2 regions of the Streptomyces sp. NPDC026659 genome follow, and region 1 is predicted to be linked to the other one. Evidence: predicted binding sites of a transcription regulator. Region 1 holds the regulator's gene; the other holds the start of a gene.
The links. Region 1 encodes HrcA, which represses chaperone genes, less so after heat shock. Its sites were predicted from a motif close to TTNGCACTCNGNNNNNCNGAGTGCNAA; they were not measured.

Region 1 (8,888 bases):
GTGCGCTGGTGGAACGTGAAGCACCCGGGCGCGTACGCGGCTGCGCTGGCTTCGGGCCGCTCTCCGGGCGCCGGCCGCGAACTCCTCTCGGAGGAGGACCGCCGCGTGGAGCGCATCCTGCTTGAGCTCCGGCTGCGGGAGGGAGTCCCCCTGTCCCTCCTGAAGCCGGACGGGCTCGCGGCTTCCCGGCGGGCACTGGCGGACGGTCTGCTCGATTCTGGTCCGTACGACGAGGGGCGCGCGGTGCTCACGCTGCGGGGGCGGCTGCTGGCGGACGCGGTGGTGCGGGACCTGGTGGACTGAAGGACCGACCCCCGCAACGGCGGGGACCACGACTTGCTCGGCCGCGTGGACGAGCTGATCGACGGATCACCTCCGCATGCGCGGAGAGCAGCCCACCAGGCACGATTTGCTCAACGAACCGGCAGCGATCAGGGCACGGTCACGTGATCGATCAGCCGCTCGACCGAGCCCAGCAGCTCAGACTCCAGCTCCCGATAAGACGTCACCTTCGCCAGAATCGCCTGCCACACCGCCCCCGTGTTGTCCGAAGGCCAGCCCAGTGCCCGGCACACCCCCGTCTTCCAGTCCTGGCCGTGGGGAACCCGGGGCCACGCGGAGATGCCGAGGGCGGACGGCTTCACCGCCTCCCAGATGTCGATGTACGGGTGGCCGACCACCAGGGCGTGGTCGCTGGTCACCGACTGGGCGATGCGCCACTCCTTGGTGCCGGGGACCAGGTGGTCCACCAGGACGCCCAGGCGGGCGTCGGGGCCGGGGGCGAACTCCGCGACCACGGAAGGCAGATCGTCCACGCCCTCCAGGTACTCCACCACCACCCCCTCGATGCGCAGGTCGTCGCCCCAGACCTTCTCGACCAGTTCGGCGTCGTGGCGGCCCTCGACGTAGATGCGGCCGGCGCGGGCCACGCGGGCGCGGGCGCCGGGGACGGCCACGGAGCCGGAGGCGGTGCGGGTGGGGCGGAGTGGGGTGGCGGAGGGGCGTACGAGGGTCACCGGGCGCCCCTCGAGCAGGAAGCCGCGCGGCTCCAGGGGGAAGACGCGGTGCTTGCCGAAGCGGTCCTCCAGCGTCACCGTGCCCGCCTCGCAGCGGATCACCGCCCCGCAGAACCCGGTGCCGGGCTCCTCCACCACCAGACCCGGCTCGGCGGCGACCTCGGGCACCGGCTGCGGCTTCTTCCAGGGGGCGGTCAGATCGGGGGAGTACTCACGCATTCTGATGACGATAGGAGAACTCGCCCCAGCCCCCTCACGACACGCCGAAACGGGCTGCCAGGGCGTCGCGTTGGCGTCGTACGAAGTCCGCGTCGACCACCGCTCCATGACCGGGGACGTACAGCGCGTCCTCGCCGCCGAGGGCGAGCAGCCGGTCCAGGGCGGCGGGCCAGCGGGCGGGTACGGCGTCCGGGCCCGCCTGGGGTTCGCCGGACTCCTCGACCAGGTCGCCGCAGAAGACCACCTCCGGCGAGCCGGGGACCAGGACCGCGAGATCGTGGGCGGTGTGGCCGGGGCCGACGTTGGCGAGCAGCACTTGACGGCCGCCGCCGAGGTCGAGGGTCAGTTCCCCGGAGACGGGATGGAGCGGCACGGGCAGCGAGGCCGCGGACTCGTCCGCGTCGGCGACCGGCAGCCCCTGCTTGATCGCGTCCAGCCGCAGTTCCCCGGCCTCGTGCGCGAGCAGCGCGTCCATGCCGACCGGCGCGTACGCCTCGGCCCCGCCGAACGCGGCCGCGCCCAGCACATGATCGAAATGCGGGTGGGTCAGCGCGAGATGGGTCACATCGTGGCCGGTCAGCTCCCGCACCGCCGCCTTCAGCCGCGCCCCCTCCGCGAGGCTCGCCCCCGCCTCCACGAGCAGTGCCGTACCCGCCCCGACGACCAGCCCCGCCGTACAGTCCCAGCCCGGCAGCCGGCACCGTCCGACGCCCTCGGCAAGTCGCTCCCACCCCAGGTCTTCCCAAGTCACGCTCATACCGGGACGCTATCGGCAAGAAGCCGGTGCAGTACCGCTGACCTTGCCCGGGCGGTACCCCGCGGCCGTACACTGGGCCGGGGAAGTCTGGCACTCGCATGAGCAGAGTGCCAGGGGAAACAAGCCGAGTGCCGTGGGGCGACAAGATGGAGGTGCGCGCCGAATGCTGAGTGAACGCAGGCTTCAGGTGCTGCGCGCCATCGTGCAGGACTACGTGGGCACCGAGGAGCCGGTCGGGTCGAAGGCGCTCACCGAGCGGCACAACCTCGGCGTCTCCCCGGCCACCGTGCGCAACGACATGGCCGCCCTGGAGGACGAGGGCTTCATCGCCCAGCCGCACACCAGCGCGGGCCGCATCCCCACCGACAAGGGGTACCGCCTCTTCGTCGACAAGCTCGCGGGCGTCAAGCCGATGTCCGCGCCCGAGCGGCGCGCGATCCAGAACTTCCTGGACGGCGCCGTCGACCTGGACGACGTGGTGGCCCGTACGGTCCGGCTGCTCGCGCAGCTGACCCGGCAGGTCGCCGTCGTGCAGTACCCCTCGCTCACCCGCTCGACCGTGCGGCACGTGGAACTGCTCTCGCTCGCCCCCGCGCGCCTGATGCTCGTGCTGATCACGGACACCGGCCGGGTCGAGCAGCGCATGGTCGACTGTCCGGCGCCGTTCGGCGAGTCCTCGCTCGCCGATCTGCGCGCCCGGCTCAACAGCCGGGTCGCCGGACGCCGGTTCTCCGACGTGCCGCGACTGGTCGAGGACCTCCCCGATGCGTTCGAGGCCGACGATCGCGGTACCGTCTCCACAGTGCTCTCCACACTGCTGGAGACACTGGTCGAGGAGAACGAGGAACGGCTGATGATCGGCGGCACCGCCAATCTCACCCGTTTCGGACATGACTTCCCCCTGGTGATCCGGCCCGTTCTGGAGGCACTTGAGGAGCAGGTCGTGCTGCTCAAACTCCTCGGCGAGGCCAAAGATCCGGGCGTCACCGTGCGTATCGGGCACGAGAACGCCCACGAAGGACTCAACTCCACGTCCGTCGTGTCGGTCGGCTACGGTTCGGGCGGCGAGGCGGTTGCCAAGCTCGGCGTGGTCGGACCGACCCGCATGGACTACCCGGGAACGATGGGAGCGGTACGCGCAGTGGCACGGTACGTCGGACAGATCCTGGCGGAGTCGTAAGTGGCCACGGATTACTACGCCGTTCTCGGCGTGCGCCGCGACGCGTCGCAGGATGAGATCAAGAAGGCGTTCCGCAGGCTCGCACGCGAGCTGCATCCGGACGTCAACCCCGATCCGAAGACCCAGGAGCGGTTCAAGGAGATCAACGCCGCCTACGAGGTGCTGTCGGACCCGCAGAAGAAGCAGGTCTACGACCTCGGCGGCGACCCGCTCTCCCAGGCGGGCGGTGCGGGTGCGGGCGCGGCCGGCGGCTTCGGCGCCGGTGGCTTCGGCAACTTCTCCGACATCATGGACGCGTTCTTCGGCACGGCGTCGCAGCGCGGCCCGCGCTCGCGCACGCGGCGCGGCCAGGACGCCATGATCCGGATCGAGGTCGAGCTGGACGAGGCCGCCTTCGGTACGACCAAGGACATCCAGGTCGACACCGCGGTCGTCTGCAACACCTGCAGCGGCGAGGGCGCGGCCCCCGGCACCACCGCGCAGACCTGTGACATGTGCCGCGGCCGCGGCGAGGTCTCCCAGGTCACCCGGTCCTTCCTGGGCCAGGTCATGACCTCGCGGCCCTGCCCCCAGTGCCAGGGCTTCGGCACCGTGGTCCCGACCCCGTGCCCCGAATGCGCGGGCGACGGCCGGGTCCGCTCCCGGCGCACCCTGACGGTGAAGATCCCGGCCGGTGTCGACAACGGCACCCGCATCCAGCTCGCGGGCGAGGGCGAGGTCGGCCCCGGCGGCGGCCCCGCCGGTGACCTGTACGTCGAGATCCACGAGCTGCCGCACTCCACCTTCCAGCGGCGCGGTGACGACCTGCACTGCACGGTCACCATCCCGATGACGGCGGCGGCCCTCGGCACCAAGGTGCCGCTGGAGACGCTGGACGGCATGGAGGAGGTCGACATACGGCCCGGCACCCAGTCCGGCCAGTCGATCCCGCTGCACAACCGGGGCGTCACGCACCTGCGCGGCGGCGGCCGGGGCGACCTGATCGTGCACGTCGAGGTCATGACCCCGACCAAGCTCGACCCCGAGCAGGAGCGGCTGCTGCGCGAACTGGCCAAGCTGCGCGGCGAGGAGCGGCCCACGGGCCAGTTCCAGCCCGGCCAGCAGGGTCTGTTCTCGCGGCTGAAGGACGCGTTCAACGGCCGCTGACCGCGAGCGTCGGTGGGGAGGGGGGTGCCCGGCACCCCCCTCCCTCCGTTTCCGGGACCCTCCCTCCGTTTGCGGGGCAGGGAGCCCGGCCCGATTCGGACTCGCGCGGCGGACGTGACACGATGCGGACATGCCCCGCACCCTCGCCGATCTCCTCGTGCTTCCGATCGTGCAGGCACCCATGGCGGGCGGCGTCTCCACGCCGGAACTGGCCGCCGCCGTCTGCGAGGCGGGCGGCCTCGGCTTCCTCGCCGGGGGCTACCGGACGCCGGACGCGCTGCGCGCGGACATCGAGCGGCTGCGCTCACTGACCGGCCGCCCCTTCGGCGTCAACCTCTTCCTGCCCCAGCCGCAGCCCGCCGACCCCGCCGCCGTCGAGCCGTACGCCGCCGGCCTCGCCGGGGAGCGCGAGCGCTACGGCACCGCGACCGGCGACCCGTACGGCCCGGGCGAGGACGGCTACGACGCCAAGCTGGCCTTTCTCCTCGCCGACCCGGTCCCCGCCGTCTCCTTCCACTTCGGCGTGCCCGAACCCGAGGTCCTGGCAGCGCTGCGCCGGGCCGGGACGGTCACGCTGGTCACCGCCACCACCGCCGAGGAGGCCCGCGCGGTCCAGGCTGCCGGGGCCGCCGCCGTCATCGCGCAGGGCGTGGAGGCGGGCGGCCACCAGGGCACCCACCGGGACGACCCCGCGCGCGACGGCGCCGGACTCGGACTCCTCGCGCTGCTCGCGGAGGTCACCGAGGCCGTGGACATCCCGGTCGTCGCGGCCGGCGGACTCATGCGCGGCGCACAGATCGCCGCCGTGCTCGCCGCCGGGGCCAGTGCCGCCCAGCTCGGTACGGCCTTCCTCGCGACCCCCGAGTCCGGCGCCCCCGAGGTGCACAAGCGGGCGCTGACCGACCCCGGCTTCCCGCACACCGAGCCGACCCGCGCCTTCACCGGACGCCCCGCGCGCGCCCTGGTCAACCGCTTCCTGCGCGAACACGGCGCGGACGCCCCCGCCGCCTACCCGGCCGTCCACCACCTGACCGCCCCGCTGCGCCGGGCCGCCGCCGGGGCCGGGGACGCGCAGGGCATGGCGCTGTGGGCGGGACAAGGACACCGGCTGGCCCGCGCGCTGCCGGCCGGACGCCTTGTGGAGGTACTGGCCGCCGAACTGCGCGCGGCGACAACAGAGTTGGCTGACGGAGGTGGTGCGGGATGACCGCTCCCGTGTTCGTGGTGGAGGACTTCGGCCCGGAGGGCGGACCGTTCGTCCTGGACGGGCCCGAGGGACGGCACGCCGTCTCCGTGAAGCGGCTCCAGGCGGGCGAGGAGGTCGTCCTCACCGACGGCGCCGGACGCCATGCCGTGGCCGAGGTGACCGGGACCGAGGGCAAGGACCGGCTGCTCGTGCGCCTCGGCGCGGTGATCCGGGAGCCGGAGCCCGCCCCGCGCATCACCGTGGTCCAGGCACTGCCCAAGGGCGACCGGGGCGAACTCGCCGTCGAGACCATGACCGAGGTCGGCGTCGACCGGATCGTGCCCTGGCAGGCCGCCCGCTGCATCACCCAGTGGAAGGGCGACCGGGGTCTGAAGGCGCTCGGCAAGTGGCGCTCCACCGCGCGCGAGGCGGGGAAGCAGTCCCGCCGGGTCCGCTTTCCCGAGGTCGCCGAGGCGGCCACCACCAAGCAGGTCGCCGCACTGCTCGCCGAGGCCGACTTCGCCGCCGTGCTGCACTCCGACTTCGAGCACGAGAGCGCGCCGCTGGCCACCGTCGACCTCCCCGCGACCGGCGACATCGTGCTCGTCGTCGGACCCGAAGGCGGCGTCTCCCGCGACGAGTTGGCCCTCTTCGAGGAGGCCGGCGCCCGCGCCTGCGTCCTCGGCCCGTCAGTCCTGCGCACCTCCACCGCCGGAACGGCGGCCGCCGCCCTCCTGCTGGGCCGCACCGGCCGCTGGTCCTGACCCGACGGCGGCGGGGAGCAGTTCCCAGCCGTCCAACTCCCCGGCGGTGACCCCGCGTCGGCGTACCTCGTCCACGAAGGCCCGTACGACGGCGGGCCGGTGCAGATTCGCGCTGTGGCCGTGCTCGTCGCACACCAGCCCGGAGTGGGCGTAGGCCGCGCCGGTGCCCAGCACCCGTCCCGGACGGTCCCGGAAGACGATCCGCAGGACGGCACCGTCCCGGCTCAGGGTCAGCACCTCCTGGCAGCCCGTCTCCGGTGTGTGCCGGTGCCGCACGGTCCACCGGTACGCGGTGCCGTCGGGGAGGACCAGGCGTCTGCGTCTGCGGGCGTCGCGCATCGGGGGAAGGTAGCACGCACCGCGGGCGGGGGAACCGGCGTGCGCCGCACGTTCGGGTGACGGGGCGGAGGCGGTCTTTCGCCGGGCCGGAGTCGGTGGCACGCTGAGAGGCATGGGGGCTTCGAGGTGGAATCGCCGCTCCGTACGGCTGTTGGCCGTGAGCGGGCTCGCGGCTTTGGGATTCGGCACGGTGACGGCGTGCCAGCCGACCGACCTGGGCTCCGCGACCGTCGCCTACACCACCGACTCGACCGCCACCGCCGAGCTGAACCGGCGCCATGTGGACGTGAGTTGGCTGACCTGCGTCGGGCAGCAGGGCGACAGTGCCACTGCGTCCAGGGCGAGTTCACCCTCCACGGCCACCGTCGTCGGCGTGGACTGCCAGGGCCGCACCAAGGACGGCAAGAAGATAGCCGTCACCGGTGAGGTGACCCGCGCGGTCAACGGCGCCTGCGTACGCGGCAACCTGACCGCCACCGTGGACGGCCGCCGGGTCTTCCGGCTCAGCGGACTCGGCGACTGCGACGCCACGCCCAGCCCCGTCTTCCCCCCGCCCGCCACCTACCGCCCGCCGGGACAGCCCCGGCCCACCGTGACGGTCACCGTCACCCGGACCCTGTGGTGCAAGGGCGATCCGACCTGCTGGCCCGTCGAAGGAAAGTGATCCAAATCCGGCGCCACGACGCCGGACCGCGCGTAAGGTGACCGCGTGACTCAGGGTGCTGGCAAGGACATCACGGCAGACACGACGACCACGACGACCTCGGGGTATCTCCGATTCCCGCACATCCACGGGGACTTGGTGACCTTCACCGCCGAGGACGACGTCTGGGTGGCCCCGCTCGACGGCGGCCGCGCCTGGCGGGTGAGCGCGGACAACGTCCCCGTGAACCACCCCCGCATATCCCCCGACGGCACCACCCTCGCCTGGACCTCGACCCGCGACGGCGCCCCCGAGGTGCACATCGCCCCGGTCGACGGCGGACCCGCCAAGCGGCTGACGTACTGGGGCAGTTGGAAGACCCAGGTGCTCGGCTGGACCCCGGAGGGAGAGGTCCTCGCCGTCAGCACCCAGGGCCAGGCCAGCCTGCGCCGCACCTGGGCCCGCGCGATCCCGCTCGACGGCGGCCCCGCCACCACCCTGCCGTACGGCCCGGTCGGCGACATCGCGTACGGCCCGCACACCGTCCTGCTCTCCGCCCCCATGGGCCGCGAGGCCGCCTGGTGGAAGCGCTACCGGGGCGGTACGGCGGGCAAGTTGTGGATCGACCGGGACGGCGACGGCGAGTTCGTCCGGCTCCACGAGGACCTGGACGGCAACATCGAGGCCCCCCTGTGGGTCGGCGACCGCATCGCCTTCCTCTCCGACCACGAGGGCACCGGCGCCCTCTACTCCTCCCTCGCCGACGGCACCGACCTGCGCCGCCACACCCCCCTCGGGGGCTTCTACGCCCGCCAGGCCGCCACCGACGGCACCCGTGTCGTCTGGTCCAGCGCGGGCGAACTCTGGCTCCTGGACGACCTCGACGGCGCCGAACCCCGCCGCCTGGACATCCGCCTCGGCGGCGCCCGCGTCGACCTCCAGCCCCACCAGGTCGGCACCGCCCGCTGGTTCGGCTCCGCCTCCCCGGACCACACCGGACGCGGCAGCGCCGTCGGCGTGCGCGGCACCGTCCACTGGGTCACCCACCGCGGCGGCCCCGCCCGCGCCCTCGCCGCCGAGCCCGGCGTGCGCGCCCGGCTGCCGCGCACCTTCCGCGCCGACGGCGAGGAGTGGGTGGTCTGGGTGACCGACGCCGAGGGCGAGGACGCCCTGGAGTTCGCCCCCGCCACCGGCCTCGCCCCCGGCGCCGTACCCCGCCGGATCGCCGCCGGACAGCTCGGCCGTGTCCTCGCCCTCGCCATGTCGCCCGACGGCAGCCGGGCCGCCGTCGCCTCCCACGACGGACGGCTGCTGCTGGTCGAGCGGGAGACCGGCGAGGTCCGCGAGGTCGACCGCAGCGAACACGGCGACGTCCACGGCCTGGCCTTCTCACCCGACTCCGGCTGGCTCGCCTGGGCCCACCCCGGCCCGCGCCCGCTCTCCCAGATCCGTATCGCCAGTACGACCGACCTCACGGTCACCGAGGCGACCCCGCTGCGCTTCCAGGACTACGCGCCCGCCTTCACCCTGGACGGCAAGCACCTCGCCTTCCTCTCCAGCCGCTCCTTCGACCCCATCTACGACCGGCACGTCTTCGACCTGGCCTTCGTCGACAGCGTCCGCCCGCACCTGATCACC
Region 2 (8,888 bases), on a different contig from region 1:
AACGATCTACTGCCAGGCCCCGCGGCAGCGACCCGCTGTTTCAGGGCTGGGCGGGAGATCGACGAGTGGCTCGACGACGTGTGGTGCGAGGGCGCCGCGCTCGTCGACCATGACCGCCGGGTCCTGCTCTGGTGCGCCTCCTACATCGACTGGGACGAGTACGCCGCCGCCCGCACCGTACTGGCCCTGACCTGGCCGGGTTGGGATGTCCGCTTCGCGCACGACGGGTTGGGTGATCTGACGCATCACCTGGGTCTCGGGAGGGACTTGAGCCGTTCGCCGGGCTGGTTCGAGACCTTCGTGCCGGATCGGTTCGCGTACAGCGAGGACACCGACCCCCGCTCCGTCGTCTCTCTGCGCCTGCCCGACGGGGGCGTGCGCGCGTGGGGCAGTGACTGGGAACCCATCGGCCACCTCGCTGGCGGCTCCGCCCTGATCGACTTCGTCGCCGCGTCGCCGGGCACCCCCGTACTCACCGACATGCCCGAGGGCGGCGTCCATTTCGACCCGCAGACCCGCACCGTCTCGCTCTGGTCGGTGGGCAACGTGGCCGGTGTCCACGACTGGCCGCTGCCGGGCTGGGAGGGCTGGGCGCTGGACTTCCGGGGCGACGACCACACCCACCAGGCCGGACTGCTCCCGGCGGACTTCCCCTTCCCCCGGGCCCCGCTCACGGCCGCGCTGCGTCGGCTCGGCGACGGCATGGGCACCCCGCCGCCCGACATCGACGCGCTGCTCGCCCCCGCCATGGCCGCACCCGGCCCGGCGGGCACCACCCCCGTGGTCAACCCCGCCGCGCTGACACCTCACGACCCGGCCACCCCCACCCCGGCCGAACTGGCGGCACTGCGTACGGCACTCGACGCGCTGTCCCGCCCCGAGGCTCAAGTACCGAGCTCCGAGCCCTCTTAACAAGGATTGGTTGGTGGGTTTCAACCCACCCTCCCACCCTGCGAGTTGACTTGAAGCCACCGACTTGCCACGGACAGTCACAAGGCTCTAGCGTGCCCGCATAACGAACAGCCCCCGCCAGGTGATTGCGACACCTGCGGGGGCTTGACCGACAAGATCGAAACGGACCTCGATCCCGTGGCTGAAGCCAAGCTTAGCCCTGCCCCCGCGCAGGCGCACGCATCCCACCACCCGATGGCCAATCCGGGCTACGGCAAGCGCAGTACGCCATCCCAACTGCCGCGCACAAAGCATGACTTCACGCACCTCCCACCCCGCGAAGCAGCGATCGCCGCGTACGTCGACCGCCTCCCCGAAGGCGCCGACATCTCGGTGAAAACGCTGGCGAAGAACCTCCCGTACGGCCAGTGCGCCCTGCGTACCGCCCTCAACCGGCTCCACGCCGAAGGCCACTTGAGGCGGGGCAGGGAGTGCGTGGCGTCGGAGTCGGGCAGCTCCCGCTGGATCACCCGATCGTGGTTCTCCCGTACCGCGAGGGACGACGCGTGGTGGGCGGCGTTCACACGGGGAGCCGTACCGGAGGACCGGCCCCGCCCCGAACCCCCCACCCGCTCACGTGCGTTGATCCTCCTGGCCGCCCTGGGCCGCAGGAACCCCTCCCTGTCTCTCTCGGAGGCCGACTGCAAGGCCCTCGCCCCGCTGCTGACGGAGTGGTTCGCGAGGGACGCCACCGACGACGCCGTACTCCGCGCCCTGACGGACGGCCTGCCGCCCCAGATCCACCACCCGGCCGCCCTGCTGCGCCGCCGCCTCGTGGACAAACTCCCCCCGGAACCGGTCCGCAGGCCACCGTCGCGGATGCTGGTGTGCGGGGAGTGCGGTGTGCCGGGCACTCCCGAGGCGCTGCCAGGTGGCCTGTGCAGGAACTGCCGGGACGAGCCCGCACCCCGCCGGACCCCGCCACCGCTGCCCGCCCCCAACGTCCGCACCCACGCCCAGCAGATCCGAGCCGCGATGTCCGCCCGCAGGAACGCGCCGGTACCGGCGCCATGACCGCCGGTGCCCTGATCATCGGACGGTTCGGCAAGGACCTGGCCGACAAGGACCTGACCGGCAAGACAGCCCGGAACTCTGTGGCAACCGGCCGGAGTCACCCCGAGACTGTGCCGATGACGAACCCCGACGCCACTCCCCCGCGCGTCCGGCTCGACCACGCCCTGGAGAGCCTGGCCCTCACCTTCCGCGGCATGACCGCCCGCGCCGACGAGGTCCAGTGCACATGCCACTGGGGCGACGAGGACGAGCTGGCGCTGCTGAAGGTCCCGGACCTGGAGCTCGACCCGGACCTCCTGCGCCGCACCTGGACCGCCCTCGACTGGAACGACCACGGCGCGGTGTTGCGGCGCATCCTCCCGCAGTTCGCCAGATCGCTCGTCGGCGGAACGACGGCGCGCTGGATCAACACGGCCGAGGCCGGCCGGTCGTTCGCCCTGGGCGACTGGCAGCGGTGGCCCGTACCGCAGCGCACGGCGGTGGAGGAGTTCCTGCACGCCTGGTGGGCGCACAGCCTGGCCGACCCGGCTCCGGCGATCCCGGTGCACGACCTTCTCGTGTTGTGCGTGGAGGCGTCCGCCACGCTCACCCCATGGCTCACAGTCTGGGAGGCCGTCGGCCACGACACGGCCGACCGTCACCGGGAAGAGGCGGCGGCCCACTGGGCGTACGACCTCATGCGCGACGAACTCCCCTGGTACACCTGGCACGACGACGAGGACGCCCTGCGCACCGAACTCGCCGCCTGGTTCACCCACCACGCCCCGCCGCCCACCGCGCAGCCTCAGTCACTGGTGCCGCATCAGGCGACGTTCGCCCTGCCGATGGCTACTCTGACGACGTGGCCGATGAAGAGGACAGTGGGAGCGGCTCGATCCGGCACCCCTCGTGGGACCACCCGGTAGTGTCCACTGTCGCGCTGGAACTGGGCGGCCTTGCTGTCTCCGGGTTGGCCGCTCTGGTGGGGTGGCCGTTCGGGTGGCTGCCCGACACTGATTTCGTCCTCTTCGTGACGGTCCTGATCGCGATCGGGCCTGCGGCTGAGTTGTACCGCAGGGCGGGCCCGCCGCGTCGGCTTGCTGTTGTCGCCGCTCTCCTTGCGCTGGCAACGGTGAGACTTCTCGTGGCTGCAGCAGTGAACTGGGCCTTCCCTGCGGCGGCTGATCCGGGCGTCGGTGTCCTCGTCGGCTACCTTGTTGCGTTGCCCATCGGCGTGGCTGTGTTGGCTTGGTTCCTCACCAGGGCGAACGTTGCCTGATGCGGCACTAGCCTGACGCCACACGCGCCTCACCGACGGAGGGCTCCCGCATGACCACCTCGTTCGTCCGCCCCGAACCCCCGTACTACGCCGTCATCATCACCACCAGCCCGACCGAGGACCTCGACGGCTACGCCGCGATGAGCAAGCGCATGGCCGAACTCGGCGAGGCCCAACCCGGCTACCTGGGCCGCGAGTCGATGACGGACGCGGACGGCCGCGACCTCGTCGTCATCTACTACGCGGACGACGCGTCGATAACGGCCTGGAAGGCCCACCCCGAACACCTGGAGGCCCAACGCCTCGGCCGCGACCGCTGGTACGCCTCGTACAGCGTGGAAGTGGCCCGAGTGGAACGCGCCTACGCCTGGCAGCCGCCGCTCGACTGACCAGAAACGATCACGCAGGTCCACGGGCACCCGGCATCCGGCATCCGGGGCCTTGGCCGAACGCGTCATGACAATCGGCCGGATGTGGTTGGCTGCTGGGGTGACCCAGGACTTGGAGATCGTCGCATTCGCATCCGCCGAGGCATTCCAGGCATGGCTCGGCGAGAACCACGCCGCCTCGTCCGGCATCTGGCTCAAGCTTCGCAAGAAGGGCCCCGGAATCGTCGCGCTGGACTACGCCCAGGCGCTCGACGTCGCACTCTGCCACGGCTGGATCGACGGCCAGAAGGCCAAGTTCGACGACGAGTGGTGGCTCCAGCGGTTCACCCCGCGCACGCCGCGCAGCAAGTGGTCCAAGGTCAACCGGGACAAGGCGGCCGCCCTCATCGAGCAGGGCCGGATGCGTCCCCCGGGGCAGGCCGAGGTCGACCGTGCCAAGGCGGACGGCCGCTGGGAGGCGGCCTACGACGGCGCGAAGGCCGCCACGGTGCCGGACGACCTCACGGCGGCCCTGGCCGCCGACCCGGCCGCGGCGGAGTTCTTCGAGACACTGGACCGGCAGAACCGCTACGCGATCCTGTACCGGGTCCAGGACGCCAAGAAGCCCGAGACCCGGGCCCGCCGGATCGAGAAGTACGTGGCGATGCTGGCCAAGGGCGAGAAGCTGCACCCGTAGTCACGGAGACGGCCGGGCAGGCAGGGCGGTGCCGCGGTGCCCCCGGAAACGCCCGAGGGCGGCACCCCCACCGGAACCCCGGAAGGAAGTGCCGCCCTCGGAAAGGACAGTTGATCCGCGAGGGATCAGAAGTCCATGTCACCGCCCGGCATGCCGCCCGGAGCGGCCGCGGCGGCCTTCTCCGGCTTGTCGGCGATGACGGCCTCGGTGGTGAGGAACAGCGCGGCGATGGAGGCGGCGTTCTGCAGGGCGGAACGCGTCACCTTCGCCGGGTCGATGATGCCCTCGGCGATCATGTCGACGTACTCGCCGGTCGCGGCGTTCAGGCCGTTGCCGACGGGCAGGTTGCGGACCTTCTCCACGACGACGCCGCCCTCGAGACCACCGTTGACGGCGATCTGCTTCAGCGGGGCCTCGAGCGCGAGCTTGACCGCGTTGGCACCGGTCGCCTCGTCACCCGACAGCTCCAGCTTGTCGAAGACCTGGCCGGCCTGGAGCAGGGCCACGCCACCACCGGCGACGATGCCCTCCTCGACGGCCGCCTTGGCGTTGCGCACGGCGTCCTCGATGCGGTGCTTGCGCTCCTTGAGCTCGACCTCGGTCGCGGCACCGGCCTTGATGACCGCCACGCCACCGGCGAGCTTCGCCAGGCGCTCCTGGAGCTTCTCGCGGTCGTAGTCCGAGTCGCTGTTCTCGATCTCGGCGCGGATCTGGTTCACGCGGCCCTGCACCTGCTCCGAGGAGCCGGCGCCGTCGACGATCGTGGTCTCGTCCTTGGTGACGACGACCTTGCGGGCGCGGCCCAGGAGGTCCAGCGTCGCGTTCTCGAGCTTGAGGCCGACCTCCTCGGAGATGACCTCGCCGCCCGTGAGGATGGCGATGTCGCCGAGCATGGCCTTGCGGCGGTCGCCGAAGCCCGGGGCCTTGACGGCGACGGACTTGAAGGTGCCGCGGATCTTGTTGACGACCAGGGTCGACAGGGCCTCGCCCTCGACGTCCTCGGCGATGATCAGCAGCGGCTTGCCCGACTGCATGACCTTCTCCAGGAGCGGGAGCAGGTCCTTGACCGAGGAGATCTTGGAGTTGGCGATGAGGATGTAGGGGTCCTCGAGCACCGACTCCATGCGCTCCATGTCGGTCGCGAAGTAGGCGGAGATGTAGCCCTTGTCGAAGCGCATGCCCTCGGTGAGCTCAAGCTCCAGACCGAAGGTGTTGCTCTCCTCGACGGTGATGACGCCTTCCTTGCCGACCTTGTCCATGGCCTCGGCGATGAGCTCGCCGATCTGGGTGTCGGCGGCGGAGATGGAGGCGGTGGAGGCGATCTGCTCCTTGGTCTCCACGTCCTTGGCCTGCTCGAGCAGGGCGGTGGAGACGGCCTCGACGGCCTTCTCGATACCGCGCTTGAGGGCCATCGGGTTGGCGCCGGCGGCTACGTTGCGCAGGCCCTCCTTGACCAGGGCCTGGGCGAGCACGGTCGCGGTGGTCGTACCGTCACCGGCGACGTCGTCCGTCTTCTTGGCGACTTCCTTGACCAGCTCGGCGCCGATCTTCTCGTACGGGTCCTCGAGCTCGATCTCCTTGGCGATGGAGACACCATCGTTGGTGATCGTGGGGGCGCCCCACTTCTTCTCGAGGACGACGTTGCGGCCCTTGGGGCCGAGCGTCACCTTGACGGCGTCCGCGAGCTGGTTCATGCCGCGCTCGAGGCCGCGCCGCGCCTCCTCGTCGAACGCGATGATCTTGGCCATGTGAAGTGGTCCCTCCAGGACTGGGGGTGATTCCTTCGGACCGCGCCCGCGCCCGCGACGGACGGCTCGCCGGCCTCGTGGTTCCTTGCCCCACCCGGCCTGCGGGCCTCACCGACCCGGTCCTCGTTGTCACTCTCACCTTCAGAGTGCTAACGCAATGATTAGCACTCGGCATGGTCGAGTGCAAGCGCCTTCGGGGGATCGGACGGGGGACGCGCGCGGGGCGAACCGGGCGGCGCACGCAGGACGAAGGGCCCGCACCCCGTGCCGGGTGCGGACCCTTCGAACGTGAGACGTAAACCTGAGACGTGAGACGGACGCGAGACGCGACGAGACGTTCAGCGTGAGAAACGTTCAGGCGCTGAGGCGAACCATGTCGGCCTGCGGGCCCTTCTGACCCTGCGAGATCTCGAACTCGACCCGCTGGCCCTCCTCAAGGGTGCGGTAGCCGTCCATCTGAATCGCGCTGTAGTGGACGAACACGTCCGCACCACCGTCTACCGCGATGAAGCCGTAGCCCTTCTCCGCGTTGAACCACTTGACGGTGCCCTGAGCCATGCCTAACTCCCCTATTACTGGCCCTTGCGCAGATCCACCCTTCGCGGACCCGGGTCAGACCTCACCCCCCATGGGTCGGGGGCGTGCGCCGGAACGCGTCGACCGCGGCTGAATGTACTTGTCCAACTGCCGTCTGCAACAGGTCAATCGGACGAGAAATCTGGACGCGACCGGTCCGGAATCTGACGAGAATTCAGCTGAATTCAGGGCAAGTCGGGCCCCATAAAAACAATAAATGCCGCATATGACCCGTGCATTTTGGCTGCTTCTTGTCGGGCGTGCGGCATGAATCCAGGGTTCCCGACCTGTCGGCCGGGGAGCGCGTTCCCCAACTCTATCGCGCTCAATCACGCAGAATGGCCCCCTCCGTTTCTCTTACGGAGGAGGCCATTCGATGAACAGCTTGTAACCGACGTTACCGTCGGTAATTCTCAGCCGCCGGCGACCGCCGGAATGATGGAGACACCGGCGCCGTCCGGGGTCGGCGTCTGAAGCCCGCCCTCGAAGCGCACGTCGTCGTCGTTCACGTACACGTTGACGAACCGGCGCAGCTTGCCCTCGTCGTCCAGGACGCGCGCGGCGATCCCGGCGTGGCGCTTCTCCAGGTCCCCGATCACGTCGGCGAGCGTGGCGCCCTCGGCGGCGACCTCCGCCTGCCCGCCGGTGTAGGTGCGCAGGATGGTCGGGATGCGAACAGTCACGCTCATGATGCGAGGCCAGCCTCTCGGAAGGAGTCCAGGTTCGGTCGGATGGTCGCGGTCAGACCGGTCCCGGCCACCGCGTCCAGGGTCTTGAGGCCGTCGCCCGTGTTCAGGACGACGGTCGTCAGGGTCGGGTCCAGCACGCCGTTCTCCAGCAGCTTGCGCGTCACGCCGACCGTCACGCCGCCCGCCGTCTCCGCGAAGATGCCCTCCGTGCGGGCGAGGAGCTTGATGGCGTCCACGATCTGGGGGTCCGTCACGTCCTCCACGGCACCGCCGGTGCGGCGGGCGATGTCGAGCACGTACGGCCCGTCGGCCGGGTTGCCGATGGCCAGGGACTTGGCGATGGTGTCCGGCTTCTGGGGGCGTACGACGTCGTGGCCCGCCTTGTACGCGGCCGACACCGGCGAACAGCCCTCCGCCTGGGCGCCGAAGATCTTGTACGGCTTGTCCTCGACCAGGCCGAGCTGGATCAGCTCCTTGAGCCCCTTGTCGATCTTCGTGAGCTGGGAGCCGGAGGCGATCGGCACCACGAGCTGGTCCGGCAGCTCCCAGCCGAGCTGCTCGCAGATCTCGTACGCCAGCGTCTTGGAGCCCTCGGCGTAGTACGGCCGCAGGTTGACGTTGACGAAGCCCCAGCCCTCGCCGGCCGGGTCGCCGATCAGCTCGGAGCAGAAGCGGTTCACGTCGTCGTAGTTGCCCTCGATGCCGACGAGTTCACCGCCGTAGACCGCGGCCATGACGATCTTGCCCTGCTCCAGGTCGTGCGGGATGAACACACAGGAGCGCAGCCCCGCGCGGGCCGCCGCCGCGCCGACCGCGCCCGCGAGGTTGCCGGTGGAGGAGCAGGAGAGCGTGGTGAAGCCGAAGGCGCGGGCGGCCTCCAGGGCCTGGGCGACCACGCGGTCCTTGAAGGAGTGGGTGGGGTTGCCGGAGTCGTCCTTGACGAACAGGCCGCCGGTGACGCCGAGTTCACGGGCGAGGTTGTCGGCCTTGACGAGCCGGGTCCAGCCGGGGTTGAGGTTCGGCTTGTCGGCGACGTCGGCGGGGACGGGCAGCAGCGGGGCGTAGCGCCAGATGCTGGCGGGGCCGGACTCGATGCGCTTACGGAGGCTGTCGGCGTCGTGGCCGGAGAAGTCGTAGGCGATCTCCAGCGGGCCGAAACACTCCTCGCAGGCGAAGACCGGGCCGAGCGGGACGCGGTGCCCGCACTCCCGGCAGCTCAGCGCGGCGGCGGGGCCGAGATCGACAGTGGGGGTGGCAATGGTCTGCACAGCCATGGGAGGCGAGGCCCTTTCTCCTCATCTTCCTCACGACGAATCTCGCCGTGAGACGGATTTGGCACCTTCCCTAGCCGGGAGCCTCGCGGTGCGTCGCTGATGCGTCGCGCACGAGACCGACTGGAGTTGCCGGGGCTTCGCAGGGCCGTGTCCCTCTGCCCCTCTGGATGAGCTGTATTCGGTTGTGGACGCCGATCGTCTCGGACATGCGATGGTCATCGGCGTTGTTCAAGACTGTAACCGAAGGCCAGCACAGTTGAAGGTGTCGTCCGAACCGCGAGACGGGTTCATGAACACCGGCAGGTGTGACCGT

Region 2: the regulator HrcA is predicted to act here: its motif matches at 6,198-6,224, upstream of groL (chaperonin GroEL).

The regions. Positions count from the first base shown of each region.
Region 1 covers NZ_JBEZXY010000015.1:9,200-18,087, forward strand. Annotated here, with positions in the region: gene hemW (radical SAM family heme chaperone HemW) at 1-303, shown strand, start outside; gene AB0E91_RS29550 (DUF3097 domain-containing protein) at 432-1,235, opposite strand; gene AB0E91_RS29555 (MBL fold metallo-hydrolase) at 1,270-1,992, opposite strand; gene hrcA (heat-inducible transcriptional repressor HrcA) at 2,156-3,172, shown strand; gene dnaJ (molecular chaperone DnaJ) at 3,173-4,318, shown strand; gene AB0E91_RS29570 (nitronate monooxygenase) at 4,449-5,525, shown strand; gene AB0E91_RS29575 (16S rRNA (uracil(1498)-N(3))-methyltransferase) at 5,522-6,268, shown strand; gene AB0E91_RS29580 (hypothetical protein) at 6,194-6,607, opposite strand; gene AB0E91_RS29585 (hypothetical protein) at 6,720-7,271, shown strand; gene AB0E91_RS29590 (S41 family peptidase) at 7,407-8,888, shown strand, end outside.
Region 2 covers NZ_JBEZXY010000005.1:381,009-389,896, forward strand. Annotated here, with positions in the region: gene AB0E91_RS15890 (hypothetical protein) at 1-912, shown strand, start outside; gene AB0E91_RS15895 (hypothetical protein) at 1,147-1,965, shown strand; gene AB0E91_RS15900 (hypothetical protein) at 1,962-2,870, shown strand; gene AB0E91_RS15905 (hypothetical protein) at 2,870-3,223, shown strand; gene AB0E91_RS15910 (antibiotic biosynthesis monooxygenase) at 3,274-3,612, shown strand; gene AB0E91_RS15915 (YdeI/OmpD-associated family protein) at 3,695-4,288, shown strand; gene groL (chaperonin GroEL) at 4,414-6,036, opposite strand; gene AB0E91_RS15925 (cold-shock protein) at 6,391-6,594, opposite strand; gene AB0E91_RS15930 (MoaD/ThiS family protein) at 7,026-7,301, opposite strand; gene thrC (threonine synthase) at 7,298-8,575, opposite strand; SAM riboswitch class I at 8,594-8,749, opposite strand.